3 regions of the Burkholderia pseudomultivorans genome follow, and region 1 is predicted to be linked to each of the others. Evidence: predicted binding sites of a transcription regulator. Region 1 holds the regulator's gene; each other region holds the start of a gene.
The links. The regulator HrcA, encoded in region 1, represses chaperone genes, less so after heat shock. The targets are predictions, from matches to a motif close to TTAGCACTCNNNNNNNNNGAGTGCTAA.
Positions count from the first base shown of each region.

Region 2: a site for HrcA is predicted at 4,179-4,205, ahead of WS57_RS11185 (co-chaperone GroES). Genes of this name have one in related genera too.
Region 3: a site for HrcA is predicted at 1,932-1,958, ahead of groES (co-chaperone GroES). Genes of this name have one in related genera too.

Region 1 is NZ_CP013378.1:1,916,781-1,922,685, reverse strand. Features, by position in the region: gene WS57_RS21210 (thioredoxin family protein) at 1-384, opposite strand, end outside; gene grpE (nucleotide exchange factor GrpE) at 395-940, opposite strand; gene WS57_RS37670 (hypothetical protein) at 1,293-1,454, shown strand; gene WS57_RS21200 (RNA-binding S4 domain-containing protein) at 1,426-1,833, opposite strand; gene hemH (ferrochelatase) at 1,833-2,897, opposite strand; gene hrcA (heat-inducible transcriptional repressor HrcA) at 3,054-4,070, opposite strand; gene WS57_RS21185 (NAD kinase) at 4,215-5,117, shown strand; gene recN (DNA repair protein RecN) at 5,137-5,905, shown strand, end outside.
Region 2 is NZ_CP013377.1:2,596,217-2,602,121, reverse strand. Features, by position in the region: gene WS57_RS11210 (DUF4303 domain-containing protein) at 1-244, opposite strand, end outside; gene WS57_RS38185 (RHS repeat domain-containing protein) at 263-709, opposite strand; gene WS57_RS38365 (hypothetical protein) at 1,001-1,306, shown strand; gene WS57_RS36980 (hypothetical protein) at 1,841-2,104, shown strand; gene groL (chaperonin GroEL) at 2,208-3,848, opposite strand; gene WS57_RS11185 (co-chaperone GroES) at 3,861-4,151, opposite strand; gene WS57_RS11180 (alpha/beta hydrolase) at 4,304-5,590, opposite strand.
Region 3 is NZ_CP013378.1:2,052,277-2,058,181, reverse strand. Features, by position in the region: gene groL (chaperonin GroEL) at 1-1,517, opposite strand, end outside; gene groES (co-chaperone GroES) at 1,565-1,858, opposite strand; gene WS57_RS21745 (carbohydrate porin) at 2,518-3,984, shown strand; gene WS57_RS21740 (hypothetical protein) at 4,050-5,183, shown strand; gene efeB (iron uptake transporter deferrochelatase/peroxidase subunit) at 5,195-5,905, shown strand, end outside.

The DNA.
Region 1 (5,905 bases):
GGCCGCCGCCGCGATCTTCGCGCGCGCAGCCGCAACGGCGGCCTCGAACTGCGCGAGGCCATGCCAGCCGGTCGCGCGGCCCAGCCGCTTGCCGCGATGAAAGAAGAACCACGTCGGCACGCCGTGCAGCCCGAAGCGGCGCCCCAGCTCATGGTGCTCGTACACGTTGCAGTGGAACCACTTCAGGCCCAGCGCGCGAATCGCGTCGGGCTGCGCGAGCATCGCCCTCTTCGCGATCTCGCAGTTGAAGCAGTCGACGCCCCAGAAGAACACCACCGCGAGCGCGTCGCCCGCGCCGGCGATGCCCGCGTCGAACGTGCCGGCGGACAGCGCCTGCATGTCGAACGCGTCGAACGCGGCCGGATCGACGCCGGCGGGCAGCATCGCGGCGTCCTTACTTCGGCTGCGCGACCGTGACGAGCGCCGGACGCAGCACGCGGTCGGCGATCATATAGCCCTTTTGCAGCACCGACACGACGGTGTTCGGCTCCTGCTCGGCCGGCACCATCGAAATCGCCTGGTGCTGGTGCGGATCGAACTTCTCGCCGACCGGGTTGATCGCGACGACGCGGCCCTTTTCGAGCGCGCTCGTCAGCTGGCGCAGCGTCAGCTCGACGCCTTCGCGCACCTTCGTGATGTCGCCCGAGGTGTCGCCGACGGCCGCCTCGAGGCTGTCCAGCACCGGCAGCAGGTGCTCGGCGAAGCTTTCGATCGCAAACTTGTGAGCCTTCGCGACGTCGTCCTGCGCGCGGCGGCGAACGTTCTCGGTTTCGGCCTTCGCCCGCAGGAAGCTTTCCTGGAGCTCGGCGACCTTGGCTTGAGCCTCGGCCAGCGCCGCGTCGGCTGCTTCCGCGGCGGGAGCCGCGCCTTGCGTCGCCTGCGTCTCGCTGCCGGTGTCTTCGGCCGATTGGGATGCCGGGTTCTCTTGCGTGTTTTCCATGTCGCTGAAAGTCGATTAGAGGTTGAAGCCAAATCGGCAACCGCCGGATCGTATACCGGCGGCGCCGCACATTGTTGGGGCAGATAAGGGCGAAAACCCCGGTTTCAAGAGGGAGATTCGCCGCCATTCGGCAATGCCGGGAAACAACCGGCGCTTCGCCGGTGCATTGCGCGCATAGGTGGCCAAACCGCGGGAAACGGCCTGTAACAACGCTTACCTGCGAGGGACTAGCTCCGCACCAGCCGCTGCACTACACTCGATCCAAGCGTCGGAAAAGCGCGTTTACCCTAGCTGACCGCCGCCTGACATCCACCTGGCGCCGTTTTCACCCTTCTTGTCGAGGGGGAGTACCGTGAAACTGACCTTTGCGATCTCGGTGGTCGCGCTGGTACTCATTGCCGGCACCACCACCATTTGCCTGTCGGGAGCCGTGACCGACCGCACGACCGAATACGGCGGCGCGCTGGCGACGTTCGACCACGCGTTCAGCTCCCACCAGAAAATCTGTCGATGATCCGCCGATCGCGCTTGGTCGGCCGGCCGTGCAGCTCGGCCGCCGGCTCGCGATAGGTGCGGCGCCGCTCCAGTTCGGCGAGCCGCGCCGCCCGCCCCGCTTCGGTTTCCTCGTAGAGCGTCTGCGCGATGGCCGCCGGCCCGCGCACGTCGCAAATGCCGAGCACGGCAATGTGCCAGACGAGGCCGTCGATCGCAATCTCGACTTCGTCGCCGACGCGCACGTCCTTCGACGGCTTGACCGCCGCGCCGCCGATCTTCACGTGCCCCTTGTCGACCGCGTCGGACGCGAGCGAGCGCGTCTTGAAGAAGCGCGCGGCCCACAGCCATTTGTCGATGCGCAGCTTCGCGCCCGGTTCCGTGGAAATCCTGTAATTCATCAGCTCACCGTTTCGGGTTGCGCGGCCCGCGCGGGCCAGCCCTGCAGATTCTCGGCGACGATCTCGCCGAGCGCGCCGATCCATGCCGGCGCGGCGTTCAGGCACGGAATCCGGTGGAAGGTCTTGCCGCCGCCCGCGATGAACTCGTCGCGCACTTCCATGCCGATCTCCTCGATCGTCTCCAGACAATCGGCGGTAAAACCGGGACAGAACACGTCGGCGCGCCGCACGCCGGCCTCGCCGAGCTCGCGCAGCGTCGGCGCGGTGTACGGCTGCAGCCATTCCGCCTTGCCGAAGCGCGACTGGAACGTCACGCGGCATTCGATCGTCGACAGCCCGAGCGCGGTCGTCAGCAGCGCGCCCGTCTGCTGGCACTGGTCGTGATACGGATCGCCGAGGTCGAGCGTGCGCTTCGGCACGCCGTGGAAGCTCAGCACGAGCTTGTCGCCGGCCGCGAAATCGGGCCGGCCGTGCTGCGCCCAGTACTGGCGCACCTGCTCGGCGAGCGCGTGGATATAGGCCGGATGGTCGGCGTAGTGGCGCACCGTGCGCACTTCCGGCTGGTTGCGCATGCGCGCGAGCGCGGCGAACGCGGCGTCGAACGCCGTCGCCGTGGTCGAGGCCGAGTATTGCGGGTACATCGGCATCAGCAGCACGCGCTCCACGCCCGCGCGCTTGAACTGCGCAAGCGCCTGCGCAATGCTCGGGCTGCCGTAGCGCATCGCATGATCGACCAGCACGTGGTAATCGTTCGACGCGAGCAGATGCCGCACGCCGTCGGTCTGGCGCTCGGTGTACACGCGCAGCGGCGAGCCCTCGGGCATCCACACGGCCGCGTATTTCTTCGCGGACGCGCGGCCGCGCAGCGGCAGGATCAGCGTGCGCAGCAGCACCTGCCAGACGGCCTGCGGAATTTCGACGACGCGGGGATCGGACAGGAATTCGGCCAGATAGCGCCGCACCGCACGCGGCGTGGGCGCGTCGGGCGTGCCGAGGTTGATCAGCAGCACGCCGATGCGGTGGGCGGCCGCGACGCTCGAAGGCGGCTCAAGATCGAAACGCATGGGCAAGAACGTGCTCGGGGCACGAAACCGGACGGCTTTCAATTATAGCGGCACGCTTCGCGCCGGTCGGCCGGCCGTTCGGCCGAGTGGCGGCGCGCACGGCGTCGCGGCACGATGGCGGCACGAGGGTGGAGTCGGCCGCGGCGGCGGCTATGGCTATTGCTGGCTCAGCGTCAGCGACAGCAGGCGCGCGGTGATGTCGACGATCGGGATCACGCGGTTGTACGCCATGCGGGTCGGGCCGATCACGCCGAGCGTGCCGACGATCTTCCCGTTCACCTCGTAAGGCGCGGTGACGACGCTCATCTCCTCGATCGGCACGAGCGTCGATTCGCCGCCGATGAAGATCTGCACGCCCTGGGCGTGGCTCGACACGTCGAGCAGTTGCAGGAGGCCCGTCTTTTGGTCGAACACGTCGAACAGCTTGCGCAGCCGCGCCATGTCGGACGAAAGGTCCGCCACTTCGAGCAGGTTGCGCTCGCCGGAAATGAGCACGGTGTCCTCGGTGTCGGGCACCTCGGTGCTGGCCGTCACGGCCGCGTGCATCAGCGCGGTCATGTCGCCGCGCAGCTGGTCGATCTCGTCGCGCAGGCGGCGGCGCACCTCGTCGAACGACAGGCCGGCGAAATGCGCGTTGATGTAGTTGGACGCCTCGGTGAGCTGCGACGGCGAGTAGTCGCGCGGCGTCGCCAGCATCCGGTTCTGCACGTCGCCCTCGGGCGTGACGATGATCAGCAGAATGCGCTTGTCCGACAGACGCATGAACTCGATCTGCTTGAACACGTGGCTGCGGCGCGGCGTCAGCACGACGCCGGCGAACTGCGACAGGTTCGACAGCACGCTTGCCGCGGCCGCGACCACCTTCTGCTGCGGCTCGCCGGCCTGCAGCAGCGTCTGCACCTGCCGCGCGACCGCGTCGGCGTCGCCTTCGACCGTCAGCATCGTGTCGACGAACAGGCGGTAGCCGCGCGGCGTCGGCACGCGGCCGGCCGACGTGTGCGGGCTCGACACGAGGCCGAGCTCCTCCAGGTCGGACATCACGTTGCGGATCGTCGCCGGGCTCAGCTCGAGCCCGGAGTAACGGGACAACGTGCGCGATCCGACCGGCTGACCGTCGGCGATATACCGTTCGATCAGGGTTTTCAGGAGGGTTCGTGCGCGAGGATCTAGCATGGTGGAAAATTTTAGCGCAACCGCGCGACCGCGGCGAGTGGCCGCGGCGAGTGGCCGCGGCCACTGCCGCGCGGTCCGGCCCGATCCGGCCCCGTCGGGGCAGGACCGGTTCTTTTCGTCAACGAGCTATGGTGTAATGCCGGCATGAAAACCGGTAATCAGTTCAACACCGTCGCGCTCGTCGGCCGCAGCAACACGCCCGGCATCGCCGAGCCGCTCGCCACCCTGGCCGCGTGCGTCGCGAAGCTGGGCTTCGAGGTCGTCTTCGAGGCCGACACCGCGCGCGAGATCGGCATCGCCGGCTACCCGGCGCTCACGCCGGCCGAGATCGGCGCGCGCGCCGACGTGGCGGTCGTGCTGGGCGGCGACGGCACGATGCTCGGCATCGGCCGCCAGCTCGCGCCGTACCGGACGCCGCTGATCGGCATCAACCACGGGCGGCTGGGCTTCATCACCGACATCGCGGCGGCCGACATGCAGGCGCTCGTGCCGGTGATGCTGTCGGGCAAGTTCGAGCGCGAGGAGCGCTCGCTGCTCGAGGCGCGGATCGTGCGCGACGGCGAACCGATCTACCACGCGCTGGCGTTCAACGACGTCGTCGTGAACCGCAGCGGCTTCTCCGGGATGGTCGAGCTGCGCGCGTCGGTCGACGGCCGGTACATGTACAACCAGCGCTCGGACGGCCTGATCGTCGCCACGCCGACGGGTTCGACCGCGTACGCGCTGTCGTCGGCCGGGCCGATCCTGCATCCGCAGCTGCAGGGCATCGTGCTGGTGCCGATCGCGCCGCACGCGCTGTCGAACCGGCCGATCGTGCTGCCGGACGATTCGAAGATCGCGATCCAGATCGTCGGCGGCCGCGACGTCAACGTGAACTTCGACATGCAGTCGTTTACGTCGCTCGAACTGAACGACACGATCGAGGTCCGCCGCTCGAAGCACACGGTGCCGTTCCTGCACCCGATCGGCTACAGCTACTACACGACGCTGCGCAAGAAGCTGCACTGGAACGAACACGCCTCGAACGAAGACGACAAGGCGTCCTGACGCCGTCCCGCCCGACACCATGCTCCGCCACCTCTCGATCCGCGACTTCGTCATCGTCGCCGCGCTCGACCTCGAATTCGACAGCGGCTTTACCGTCTTTTCCGGCGAAACCGGCGCCGGCAAATCGATCCTGATCGACGCGCTGGCGCTCGCGCTCGGCGAACGCGCCGACGCGAGCGTCGTGCGCACCGGCTGCAGCCGCGCCGACATCACCGCCGAATTCACGCCGCACGACCGCGTCGCGCGCTGGCTCGACGAGCACGCGTTCGACACCGAGGACACCGTGATGCTGCGCCGCGTGATCGACGCGAACGGGCGTTCGCGCGCGTTCGTCAACGGCACCAGCGCGACGCTCGCGCAGCTGCGCGAGCTCGGCGAGATGCTGGTCGACATCCACGGCCAGCACGCGCACCAGCTGCTGATGCGGCCCGACGCGCAGCGCGAGCTGTTCGACACGCATGCGGGGCTCGTCGCCGAGGCGGCGAACGTCGCGCGCGCGTGGCGCGTGTGGCGCGACGCCACCCAGGCGATCGACGCGGCGAAGGCGCACGAGCGCGAACTCCAGCTCGAACGCGAAAAGCTCGCGTGGCAGCTGGCCGAGCTCGACAAGCTCGCGCCGCAGCCGGGCGAATGGGACGAAATCAACGGCGAGCACAAGCGCCTGTCGCATTCGGCGAACCTGATCGAAGGCGTGCGCGGTGCGCTGAACGCGCTGTCGGAGTCCGACGACGCGATGCTCGCGCAGCTCGGCGCGATCGTGTCGAAGCTGCGCAGCCTCGCCGACTACG
Region 2 (5,905 bases), on a different replicon from region 1:
ACGCCCATTCGCCTGTCGCCCACTTGAACTCCGGAGCATCTTCGTCGTCCCCGATTTCCATCTGTTCGCGGACCCGCTTCAACCCTTCCTCAGTATTGGCGGCTGGCACGACGGTCATTGCGCCACTGTCGGTGTAGAGAGCAAAAGCATAAAAATGTTCGTCGGGATGTGCCGCGAGAAGGGCACGATAAGTCACTCGCGCCGCGTCGGCAATCTCCTGCGCAAATCCAGGAAACACGCTCATTTTGACCTCGCCTATAACCTAGTCGTTGTTGCCTAAAAAAACTTCTCGACCTATTCGTTGCAGTTCGGCACGCATTGATCGGACTTTTCCCACGCATCTGCTACCGCGTTCGAGTCCGATCGGATCGCTGCTCAGGTATTGTCCAGTGTCGGGATCATAGTATCGATGGAGGTTGTAGCTCACGCCAGTCTCGTCGTCTGCCCACTGCCCCTGGAATCGATGCGTCGCGTCGACGATGGCGCTTATCGGTTCGTTTGCCGCTTGCCGAGGCGGGAGCATTTTGCCCCACAGCGAATAGGCGCCTGTCCAAACAGCCTTGCCGGTCGAATCAAACACGGCCCTCGGCAGCCCGATCTGATCAGCCACAATCGGGTAGAGGCCGCCGTCGGTCTCTTGCGCCAGCGGCAGATAACTGCCGGGTTCGATGTGCCAGGTGACACATTGGCCAGTCGTCCCGTCTCGCATCTCGACCCACCGTTCTGCGAGCGTGGCGCCATCCCAAAGGAACCTTATAGCTTGCTTTTCTCCGATACGTCGCTTCTTGACGCGCCGGTCGAACGCATCATAGCCATATGACCAGACGCCTCGCTCTGGCGTTACGACCTTAACGAGACGATTCAGACCGTCCCGGCTGTACAGCCACGTCTATGGCCTGAATCCCGGGCGGGCGACAGTTTTCTCAATTGTCCGCCCACGCTTGTCATAACGGTACCTGATGTGCCCGACTTGCTCTGGCAGGCCGCCTAGCCGATACATATGAGCATCCACGGCGCCTTGGTGGCCATGCGCCGCAATGTTCATCGCCGCGTCGTAACGGAAATGCTCGGGCGGGTGAAGGAGGTTCGTTGCGGACACAACCTGCCCGCGTTCGTCGTGCTTGATCTGAAGCGAATCGATGTCCGTTTGCACGAGCTCCAGTTGGCCCGCTTGATCGTATTCATAGATGTGGCGGGTCAATTGCTCGATGGCGCGCACAGAATCGGTTTGCAGAGCTTCGAACGCGGCACGCGGCCCTGCAGCTTGGCGCTGAAACCGGCCGGCGGGGTCGTAGTCCTGCCGTGAGAGGACGTCGCCGAATTGCCCCCGGTCATGCGTCCAAGGGCATCTCCATGGATCGCTAGACCGGCAACCTTAGTGCAGGCTCCCAGAGCGTCATACGCATAGGCAGTCTCGCGTCGCGGCGTTGTACGCATCAGACGCCTTCCCTCCGCATCGTACATGTGACGCAGGAGTTCGCCGTTCTGGTCCTCAGCAATGAGCCGGCCGCCACTGTCGTACGCGAAATTCGTGATATGCGTCGCTTCTCCGCTCACCGAAGTGGCCGACACGAGATGACCATTTGCGTCGTGGTGGTAGAGGAGCTTGACGTCACCGGCGTCGATTTCGACAACTCGGTTGTACAGGTCGTAGGTGTAGCGCCATTGACCGCCATCGGGCGGGCCTTTGCAAGGAGCTTGCCAGTCACATCGCGCGCGTAGCGAGTCTCGCGCTCACCCCAGTCGATTTCGCCGACGAGACGGCCGGCGGCGTCGTATTGATAGGTGTAGGTGTCGCCGAGCTGATTGACAACGCGGGTCAGGCGGGCTGCTGATCACGGTGGCCGGCTATTACGGCCGCGCGCGCAACGCGGAACGGCTCGACGGCACGCTCGGTGCGGGGATCAACTACTCGGCGACCGTGCTGGCCGAATATGCGCTGTCGAAGCACACCGAGGTGTACGGCACGGTCGACTTCGCGCGCGGCAACGGCGCGTTTGCCGCCGACTATCCGGGCGCGACCGGTCCGCTCACGGGCAAGGTCGACCAGATCGGCAGGATCCACAGCGTCGGCGCGGCGATCGGCCTGCGCCAGATGTTCTGACGACGGTTCGCGCGGAGCAAAAAAAACGCGTGACGACCAGCTCTGTCACGCGTTTTGCGTCGAGGCGTGGCCGCCGGTCTTCGGGCGGCCACCCGGGCAGGCATCAGAAATCGAAGCCCGGCCCGCCCGCGCCCGGGCCGCCCGGCGCGGCAGGCGGCGCTGCGTCCTTCGGCGCTTCGAACACGGTTGCGTCGGTCGTCAGCAGCAGCCCGGCGACCGATGCCGCGTTTTGCAGCGCGGTGCGCGTGACCTTGGTCGGATCGAGCACGCCCGATTCGACGAGGTCGCCGTATTCGCCCGTCTGCGCGTTGTAGCCGAAGTTGCCCGAGCCTTCCGCGACCTTCGCGACGACCACGCTCGATTCCTCGCCCGCGTTCGCGACGATCTGGCGCAGCGGCTCCTCCAGCGCGCGCAGCACGATCTTGATGCCCGCATCCTGATCGGCATTGGCGCCCTTCAGCTCGCGGATCGCCTGCCGCACGCGGATCAGCGCGACGCCGCCGCCCGGCACGATGCCTTCCTCGACGGCCGCGCGCGTCGCATGCAGCGCGTCGTCGACGCGGTCCTTCTTTTCCTTGACCTCGACCTCGGTCGCACCGCCGACCTTGATCACCGCGACGCCGCCGGCCAGTTTCGCCACGCGCTCCTGCAGTTTCTCGCGGTCGTAGTCCGACGTCGCTTCTTCGATCTGCACGCGAATCTGCTTCACGCGCGCCTCGATGTTCTTCGCGTCGCCCGCGCCGTCGATCACGGTCGTGTTTTCCTTGCCGACCTCGATGCGCTTCGCCTGGCCGAGTTCGGCGAGGGTCGCCTTCTCGAGCGTCAGGCCGGTTTCTTCCGCGATCACCTGGCCGCCGGTCAGGATCGCGATGTCCTCGAGCAGCGCCTTGCGACGGTCGCCGAAGCCCGGCGCCTTGACCGCGACGGTCTTCAGGATGCCGCGAATGTTGTTGACGACGAGCGTCGCGAGCGCCTCGCCCTCGACGTCCTCAGCGATGATCAGCAGCGGCCGGCCCGACTTCGCGACCTGTTCGAGCACGGGCAGCAGGTCGCGGATGTTCGCGATCTTCTTGTCGTGCAGCAGGATGTACGGATTCTCGATCTCGGCGATCTGCTTGTCGGGATTGTTGATGAAGTACGGCGACAGATAGCCGCGATCGAATTGCAGCCCTTCGACGACGTCGAGCTCGTCGGCGAGCGACTTGCCGTCCTCGACGGTGATCACGCCTTCCTTGCCGACGCGATCGATCGCTTCCGCGATGCGCTGGCCGATCGATTCCTCGCCGTTCGCCGAGATCGTCGCGACCTGCGCGATTTCCTTGCTCGTCGTGGTCGGCTTGCTGATCTTCTTCAGCTCGTCGACGGCCGACGCGACAGCCTTGTCGATGCCGCGCTTCAGGTCGAGCGGATTGAGCCCGGCCGCGACGTACTTCTGGCCTTCGCGCACGATCGCCTGCGCGAGCACGGTGGCCGTCGTCGTGCCGTCGCCGGCCGCATCGCTGGTGCGCGACGCGACTTCCTTCACGAGCTGCGCGCCGATGTTCTGCAGCTTGTCGGCGAGTTCGATTTCCTTCGCGACCGACACGCCGTCCTTCGTGACGACGGGCGCGCCGAAGCTGCGTTCGAGCACCACGTTGCGGCCCTTCGGACCGAGCGTGACCTTCACTGCGTTGGCGAGAATGTTCACGCCTTCGGTCAGTTTTGCGCGCGCGACGTCGCTGAAGACGATTTCCTTGGCTGCCATGATTGCGCTCCGTTATTGATTGACGACGGCGACGATGTCTTCCTCGCGCAGCACGAGGAGTTCGGCACCGTCCACCTTGACCGACTGGCCCGCATATTTGCCGAACAGCACGCGCTCGCCGACCTTCAGGTCGGGCGCGATGCGCTGGCCGTCGGTGTCGCGGCGGCCGGGGCCGACCGCGATCACTTCGCCCTGGTCGGGCTTTTCCGCGGCGCTGTCGGGGATCACGATGCCCGACGCGGTGGTGGTTTCCTGGTCGAGTCGCTTCACGATGACCCGGTCATGCAAGGGGCGTAGGCTCATCTGTCGTTCCTGTGCTGTCGAGTTGGATTGGCACTCTTGAGTGGAGAGTGCTGACGAGTATAAAAACGCGCGACGGCGCAATCCAATAACGGATTCCGAAAAGCATTTGCGTGGGCGCGCATAGGCGCGATTCGCGCAAGGCGTCGTCGCGGCTATTGCGATGCGGACGGTGGTTGCGGCGCGGGCGTGCAGACCGGCCGGATTTTCTCGCCGGCGAGCACGCGCTTCACGAACGGGATCGAATCGGCGAGCGAGGCGTTGACGGTGCCGTTGTGATCGCGGCCTGCATAGAGGTGCGCTTCGACCGTCGTGCCGGCCGCGCACGCGTCGCTGGCGAGCGCGAGTTCGAGCGGCGCGAGTCCGTCGTCCGCGCCCGCGCCGATGAACACCGGCGTATCGATCTTCAGCGTCGGGTACTTCAGGTAGGCGTCCCACCATGCCTGCAAGCGCGCGTCGCCACCGGGCTTTACCGTGTTCGCGTGCGTGAGGCGGGCGAGCGCGGCGTCGTCCTCGAGCGACGCGAGGCAGGTGATGCGGGCCTGTTCGAGAAGCGGCAGCGCATGCCCGGTCAGCACTTCGTCCGCGTGCAGCGCCGGATCGATCTGCTGCGCGGACAGGACCGAATAGAACTGGTAGGCCAGCGTCGGGTCGACGCGCTCGGGGTCGCGCCGATACGCGGTGTCGAACTTCGGCAGCGACGCGAGCGTGTCGCGCGACGCGTTGTAGATCGTGCCGGTCGCGACGGTGGCGCGCACCGCGAGTTCGGGTGCGTAGTCGCGCGCATAGCCGGCGGCGGCGAACACGGCCGAGCCGCCCTGCGACTGGCCGACGAGCACGATCTCGTTGGCCAGGTCCGGCACGCCGCGCAGCACCGCGCGTACGCTGTCGAGCAGCGTGTAGCTGTTCGAGCGGTTGTTGAGCTGCGGATTCGGGCCCGGCGTGCCGAGCCCCTGGTAATCGGTCGCGACGACCGCGAAGCCCTGTTGCAGCCATGCGTTCAGGTAACGGACGTCGCGATACGAGCGTCCGAACCACGACGGCGCGCAGATGTCGGCCATCCCGAACGTGCCGTGTGCCCACGCGACGATCGGCCAGCCGCCGGCGGGCGGCGTGCCGTGCGGCACGAACAGCGCGCCGGACACCGCGATCGGCGTGCGGCCGCCGATGCCGTCGGTCGACGAATACAGGATGCGCAACTGTCGCGCGGCGCTCGCGAGACCGAGCGTCGCGGGCAGCGGTTCGCTGCGCAGCAGTGTGCCGGGCGTGGCCGGAATGTCGCGATCCCACGTATAGAACGCGGAGACGCGGCCGTCGCCTTGCAGCGGATCGGGCGCCGGTACGCGGGCTGCGGGGGCGGCGAGCGATGCGAAGGACGAAGCGGCCAGGGCGGAAACCAGCAACGTGCGCGCGACGTTGCCGCGCAGGGGAAAGAGAGTCATGTCGATCGGATCGAGAAAAGTCGGTACGGAATTCGCGGACCGTCGTGAAGCGGGCCGCAACAAGCGAATGGAGCGCAACGCAAGATTCGAACCAGCGTGTCGCGTCCAGTCATTGCCGTGCGTCGTGCGATGGGCTTCGCCGCCACCGATGCGTGCACTGTGTCGCGTGCAGCAATGCAGGCCGCACGCTGTTGCTGTCGCAGCAGCGAATGGCTGCGGATCGTCCGCTTCGCTGCGCAACGTGCGCGCGTGCATGGCGCTGGCCGCGCGTTCGATACGCATGCGTCGCTGCTGGCACGATTGCTGCTGATTCGT
Region 3 (5,905 bases), 140 kb from region 1:
TTCTGCAGTGCGGTGCGCGTCACCTTGGTCGGGTCGACGACGCCGGCTTCGACCATGTCGACGTACTCGCCCGTCGCTGCGTTGTAGCCGTAGTTGCCCTTGCCTGCAGCAACTGCCGCCACCACGACGCTCGCTTCTTCGCCGCCGTTCGTGACGATCTGGCGCAGCGGCTCTTCCATTGCGCGCAGCACGATCTTGATGCCGGCGTTCTGGTCGGCGTTCGCGCCGGTCAGTGCGGCGATCGCGGTGCGTGCACGGATCAGCGCAACGCCGCCGCCCGGGACGATGCCTTCTTCAACGGCAGCGCGGGTTGCGTGCAGCGCGTCTTCGACGCGTGCCTTCTTTTCCTTCATTTCGACTTCGGTCGCAGCGCCGACCTTGATCACTGCCACGCCGCCGGCCAGCTTCGCCACGCGCTCCTGCAGCTTTTCACGGTCGTAGTCCGACGTCGCTTCTTCGATCTGCGTGCGGATTTGCTTCACGCGCGCTTCGATGTTCGTCGCTTCGCCTGCGCCGTCGATGATCGTCGTGTTTTCCTTGCCCACTTCGATGCGCTTCGCCTGGCCCAGTTCTGCCAGCGTTGCCTTCTCGAGCGTCAGGCCGGTTTCTTCCGCGATGACCTGGCCGCCGGTCAGGATCGCGATGTCTTCCAGCATTGCCTTGCGACGGTCGCCGAAGCCCGGCGCCTTGACCGCAACGGTCTTCAGGATGCCGCGGATGTTGTTGACGACCAGCGTTGCGAGCGCTTCGCCTTCGACGTCTTCAGCGATGATCAGCAGCGGACGGCCTGCCTTCGCGACTTGTTCGAGCACCGGCAGCAGATCGCGGATGTTCGACACCTTCTTGTCGTGCAGCAGCACGAACGGGTTGTCGAGGACGGCGACTTGCTTGTCCGGGTTGTTGATGAAGTACGGCGACAGGTAGCCGCGGTCGAACTGCATGCCTTCGACGACGTCGAGCTCGTCGGCCAGCGACTTGCCGTCTTCGACGGTGATCACGCCTTCCTTGCCGACCTTGTCCATCGCTTCAGCGATGCGATCGCCGATCGACGAGTCGCTGTTCGCCGAGATCGCGCCGACTTGCGCGATTTCCTTGTTCGTCGTGCACGGCTTGCTGATCTTCTTCAGCTCTTCGACTGCCGCTGCAACGGCCTTGTCGATACCGCGCTTCAGGTCCATCGGGTTCATGCCCGATGCGACGTACTTCATGCCTTCGCGGACGATCGACTGCGCGAGGACGGTTGCCGTCGTCGTGCCGTCGCCTGCGTTGTCGCTGGTCTTGGAAGCAACTTCCTTGACCATCTGCGCGCCCATGTTCTGGAGCTTGTCCTTCAGCTCGATTTCCTTGGCGACCGACACACCGTCCTTGGTGACCGTCGGGCCGCCGAAGCTGCGCTCGAGCACGACGTTGCGGCCCTTCGGACCCAGCGTGACCTTCACTGCGTTGGCGAGAATGTTCACGCCTTCGACCATCTTCGAGCGGGCGGAATCGCCGAATACGACGTCTTTAGCTGCCATCTTCTAACTCCTTGAATTCTTGGGAATATGTACCGTCGGTGGGACGCTTACTTGGCGTTGACCACGGCCATGATGTCTTCTTCGCGCATGACCAGCAGCTCCTGGCCGTCGACCTTCACGGTCTGGCCGGCGTACTTGCCGAACAGCACGCGATCGCCCACCTTGACGTCGAGCGCGATCGGCGCGCCCTTGTCGTCGCGCTTGCCCGGGCCGATGGCCAGGACTTCGCCCTGATCCGGCTTCTCAGCCGCTGCGTCGGGGATGACGATGCCCGAGGCGGTCTTGGTTTCCTGATCCAGGCGTTTGACGATCACGCGATCGTGCAAAGGACGAAGGTTCATATTCACTCCTCTCTTGACTGAGATTGAAGAACGCTTTGGGAATCTGCCCGGCGGGATGCCCGGCAGAGAATTGTTAGCACTCTCGTGCAGCGAGTGCTAATTATATGGACGGGTTTTGACAAATTCAAGAAGGGAAATCGGGCGATTTTTTGCTGCGGACCAGCGCCCGACACGCCTCTCGAAATCGCCGAAAATCCTTTTTAAAACAATCGATTAAAAGCGCCTCAGCGGTGCGCCGGGTGCGCCTGCACGCGGCCCGACGGCCATCCAGCCCCGTTTGGACATCGGGTAAGCACGGAGTTCCTGACGTCGACGCGATCGCATCAAAAATCCTGCGAAGGCGTCGCTTCCGGGCTCGCCGCGCCCCCTTTCCGCAGTGGCGGGCCGACACATCGCTCCGCATCGATTCATACATTTTCATTACGCCGATATTTACGTTTTCCGACCCGACTAAACACGCGGCGCGCCTCGTCCGTAAGCTCCCCGATTACATTCAGTAATATGGATGCGAATCATTCTCGTTTACATTGACTTTCCCATTTAACGCTCCTACGATGCGCCCCGTTGCGTCGATCTTCACGCGGCGGCCGATCGGCGCCGGGCGTCCGGACAGCGCATTTAAAGCAGGACTCCAGACTAAATAGAAGCAGGAATCTGATATGAAGTTTGCGTCGTTCCCAGGAGACCGCATCCACGCCCGGATGCGCCCCGCCGCCTGCGCCGCGGTGCTCGCGTGCGCGTCGTTCGCCAGCGGCGCCGCATTCGCCGACACGCCCGTCGACGCGCAGCCCGACGCGTCCGAAGCCGACCGCGCGATCCAGGCGAAGCCGACCGACATGTGGACCGGCATCTGGACCCGCCAGAACCTGCTCGGCGACATGGGCGGCATCCGTCCGTGGCTCGGCAAGTACGGCGCGACGCTGCAGATCACCGAAACGAGCGAGTACCTCGCGAACCTGCGCGGCGGCCTGAACCGCGGCGGCACGTACGACGGCCTGACGACCGCGACGCTCACCGTCGATACGCAGAAGGCGATCGGCCTGCCCGGCGGCACCTTCAACGTCAGCGCGCTGCAGATCCACGGCTCCAACCTGAGCGCGCGCAACCTCGGCACGCTCAACACCGCGAGCGGCATCGAAGCGCAGGACACGACGCGCCTCTGGGAGCTGTGGTACCAGCAGTCGTTCCTCGACAAGCGCGTCGACGTGAAGATCGGCCAGCAGAGCCTCGACCAGGAATTCATGGTCAGCACGTACGGGAACACCTTCGTCAACACGATGTTCGGCTGGCCCGCGCTGCCGTCCTACGATCTGCCGAACGGCGGCCCCGCGTATCCGCTCGCGGGCCTCGGCGTGCGCGTGCGCGCGCAGATCGCGCCGAAGCTCACCGCGCTCGCGGGCGTGTTCGACGGCGATCCGCTCGGCAACAACCCGAACAACCTCAGCGGCACCAACTTCAACCTGCACAACGGCGCGCTGTATATCGGCGAGCTGCAGTACGCGCTGAACCAGCCGTCCGACGGCGAAATGGACACCGGCCGCTCGAACGGGCTGCCCGGCACCTACAAGATCGGCGTCTGGTATCACAACGGCCGCTTCGCGGACCAGAACCTCGGCACCGACGGGCTGTCGCTCGCGGATCCCGCGTCGAACGGCAGCGCGCAGCAGCACCACGGCGACTACAGCTTCTACGCGGTGGCCGACCAGATGGTCTGGCGCCCCGACCCGAGCGGCCCGCAGAGCCTCGGCGTGTTCGCGCGCGTGATGGGCGCGCCGGGCGATCGCAACCTCGTGAGCTTCGCGGCCAATGCGGGCGTCGTGCTGAAGGCGCCGTTCGCGGGCCGCGACAACGACAGCGTGGGCCTCGCCGTCACCTACATCCAGGTCGGCAGCCACGTGACCGACCTCGACCGCAGCGCGCGACTGTTCGCGAGCGGCCCGTACGGCGTGCGCACGCGCGAAACGGCGCTCGAGGCGACCTACCAGTATCAGGTCACGCCGTGGTGGGTGATCCAGGCGGACGCGCAGTACACGTTCAACGCCGGCGCCGGCCAGAACCCGAACGACGCGACCCAGCCGCTGCGCAACACGTTCGTCGTCGGCGCGCGCACGACCATCACGTTCTGAGCGCCGCGCCCACGCCATTCGTTTTTCGCGCGCCGCCCGCGCGGCGCGTTCCCCAGGAGATCCCGATGATTCGATCCGCCCCGCTTCGCCACCTCGCGACAGGCGCACTGGCCGCTGCCGCGCTGACGGCGGCGGCCGCTGCGCGCGCCGAGCCGCAAGGCTTCCTCGAGACGCTGCATCGCCACACGCTGCTCGTCAACACGGTGCCCGACAACGGCGACCAGAACCCGTACGCGATTGCCGTCGCGCCGGCCTCGGCCGGCACGATCCAGCAGGGCGACGTGCTGGTCGACAACTTCAACAACGCCGCGAACCTGCAGGGCACCGGCAGCACGATCGTCGACTACCGCCCGTCGACGAAGCAGATGAGCCTGTTCGCGACGATTCCGCGCGACCTGCAGGCGTGCCCGGGCGGCGTCGGCCTGTCGACCGCGATGACGATGCTGAAGTCGGGCTGGGTGATCGTCGGCAGCACGCCGAGCAACGACGGCACGACCAATACCAAGGGCGCCGGCTGCATGATCGTGCTCGATCCGCACGGCAAGGTCGCGTCGGTATGGTCGAGCCCGAACATCAACGACCCGTGGGGCAACATGGCCGTCGTCGACCGCGGCGACAGCGCGACGCTGTTCGTCAGCATGGCCGGCTTCGGCGTCGGCGGCGCGGACGGCAACCCGCCGGTCTACAAGCAGGCGACCGTGCTGCGGCTCGACCTCGACGTGCCGGCCGGCAAGCCGCCCGCGATCCGGCAGGAAACGGTGGTCGCCAGCGGCCTCGGAGCGCAGGCCGACAAGGGCGTGTTCCTGGTCGGCCCGACCGGCCTCGCGCTGTCGGGCGACCAGCAGAAGCTGTACGTGTCGGACGCGATCGGCAACCGCATCGTCGAGATCGACGATCCGCTCACGCGCGACACCAGCGCCGGCGTCGGCCGCCCGATCACGGCCGACGGCTTCCTGCGCCGCCCGCTCGCGCTCGCGACCGCGCCGAACGGCCACCTGCTCGCGACCAACGCGCTGAACGGGCAGGTCGTCGAGATCGATCCGGTTGCCGGCAAGCAGCTCTACGCGCGCTGGATCGACACCGACAAGGCGCAGTCGCCTCCCGGCAACGGCGACTTGTTCGGGATCGCGATGACGCCGGCCGGCGACGGTTTCTATTACGTGCAGGACGACGTCAACACGCTGATGCTCGCGAAGTGACGGAGACGCTCATGACAGACGATTCGAACCCGCCGTCGCGCGCCGCGCGTCGCGGCTTCCTGAAGGCCGGCGGCGCGGCGGTGGCCGCGGGCCTCGCGGCGACCGCGATGCCGGCCGCACGCGCGGCCGACGCCGGCGCGCCGCAGGCGGCCGCGCACGACGACGACATCGAGCCGTTCTACGGCAAGCACCAGAGCGGCATCACGACGCCGCAGCAGCGCAACGCGTATTTCGCGGCGCTCGACCTGACGACGACGCGGCGCGAGGACGTGATCGCGCTGCTGAAGACATGGACCGACGCGGCCGCGCGCCTCACGCGCGGCGAACCCGCGCAACCGCTGCCGACGAGCGGCGCGGACGACGCGCCGCCGGCCGACTCGGGCGACGCGCTCGGCATCGGCCCGGCGTGCCTGACGATCACGTTCGGCTTCGGGCCGGGCCTGTTCGCGGCCGCCGGCAAGGACCGCTACGGACTGGCGAAGCAGCGCCCCGCCGCGCTGGTCGACCTGCCGCGCTTCAACGGCGACCAGCTGCTGCCGGAGAAAACCGGCGGCGACCTGTTCATCCAGGCGTGCGCGAACGACGCGCAGGTCGCGTTCCACGCGGTGCGCCAGCTCGCGCGGCTCGGCGGCAAGACCGTGCAGATGCGCTGGGGCCAGGCCGGCTTCACGTCCGGCAAGCCGGGCGAGACGCCGCGCAACCTGATGGGCTTCAAGGACGGC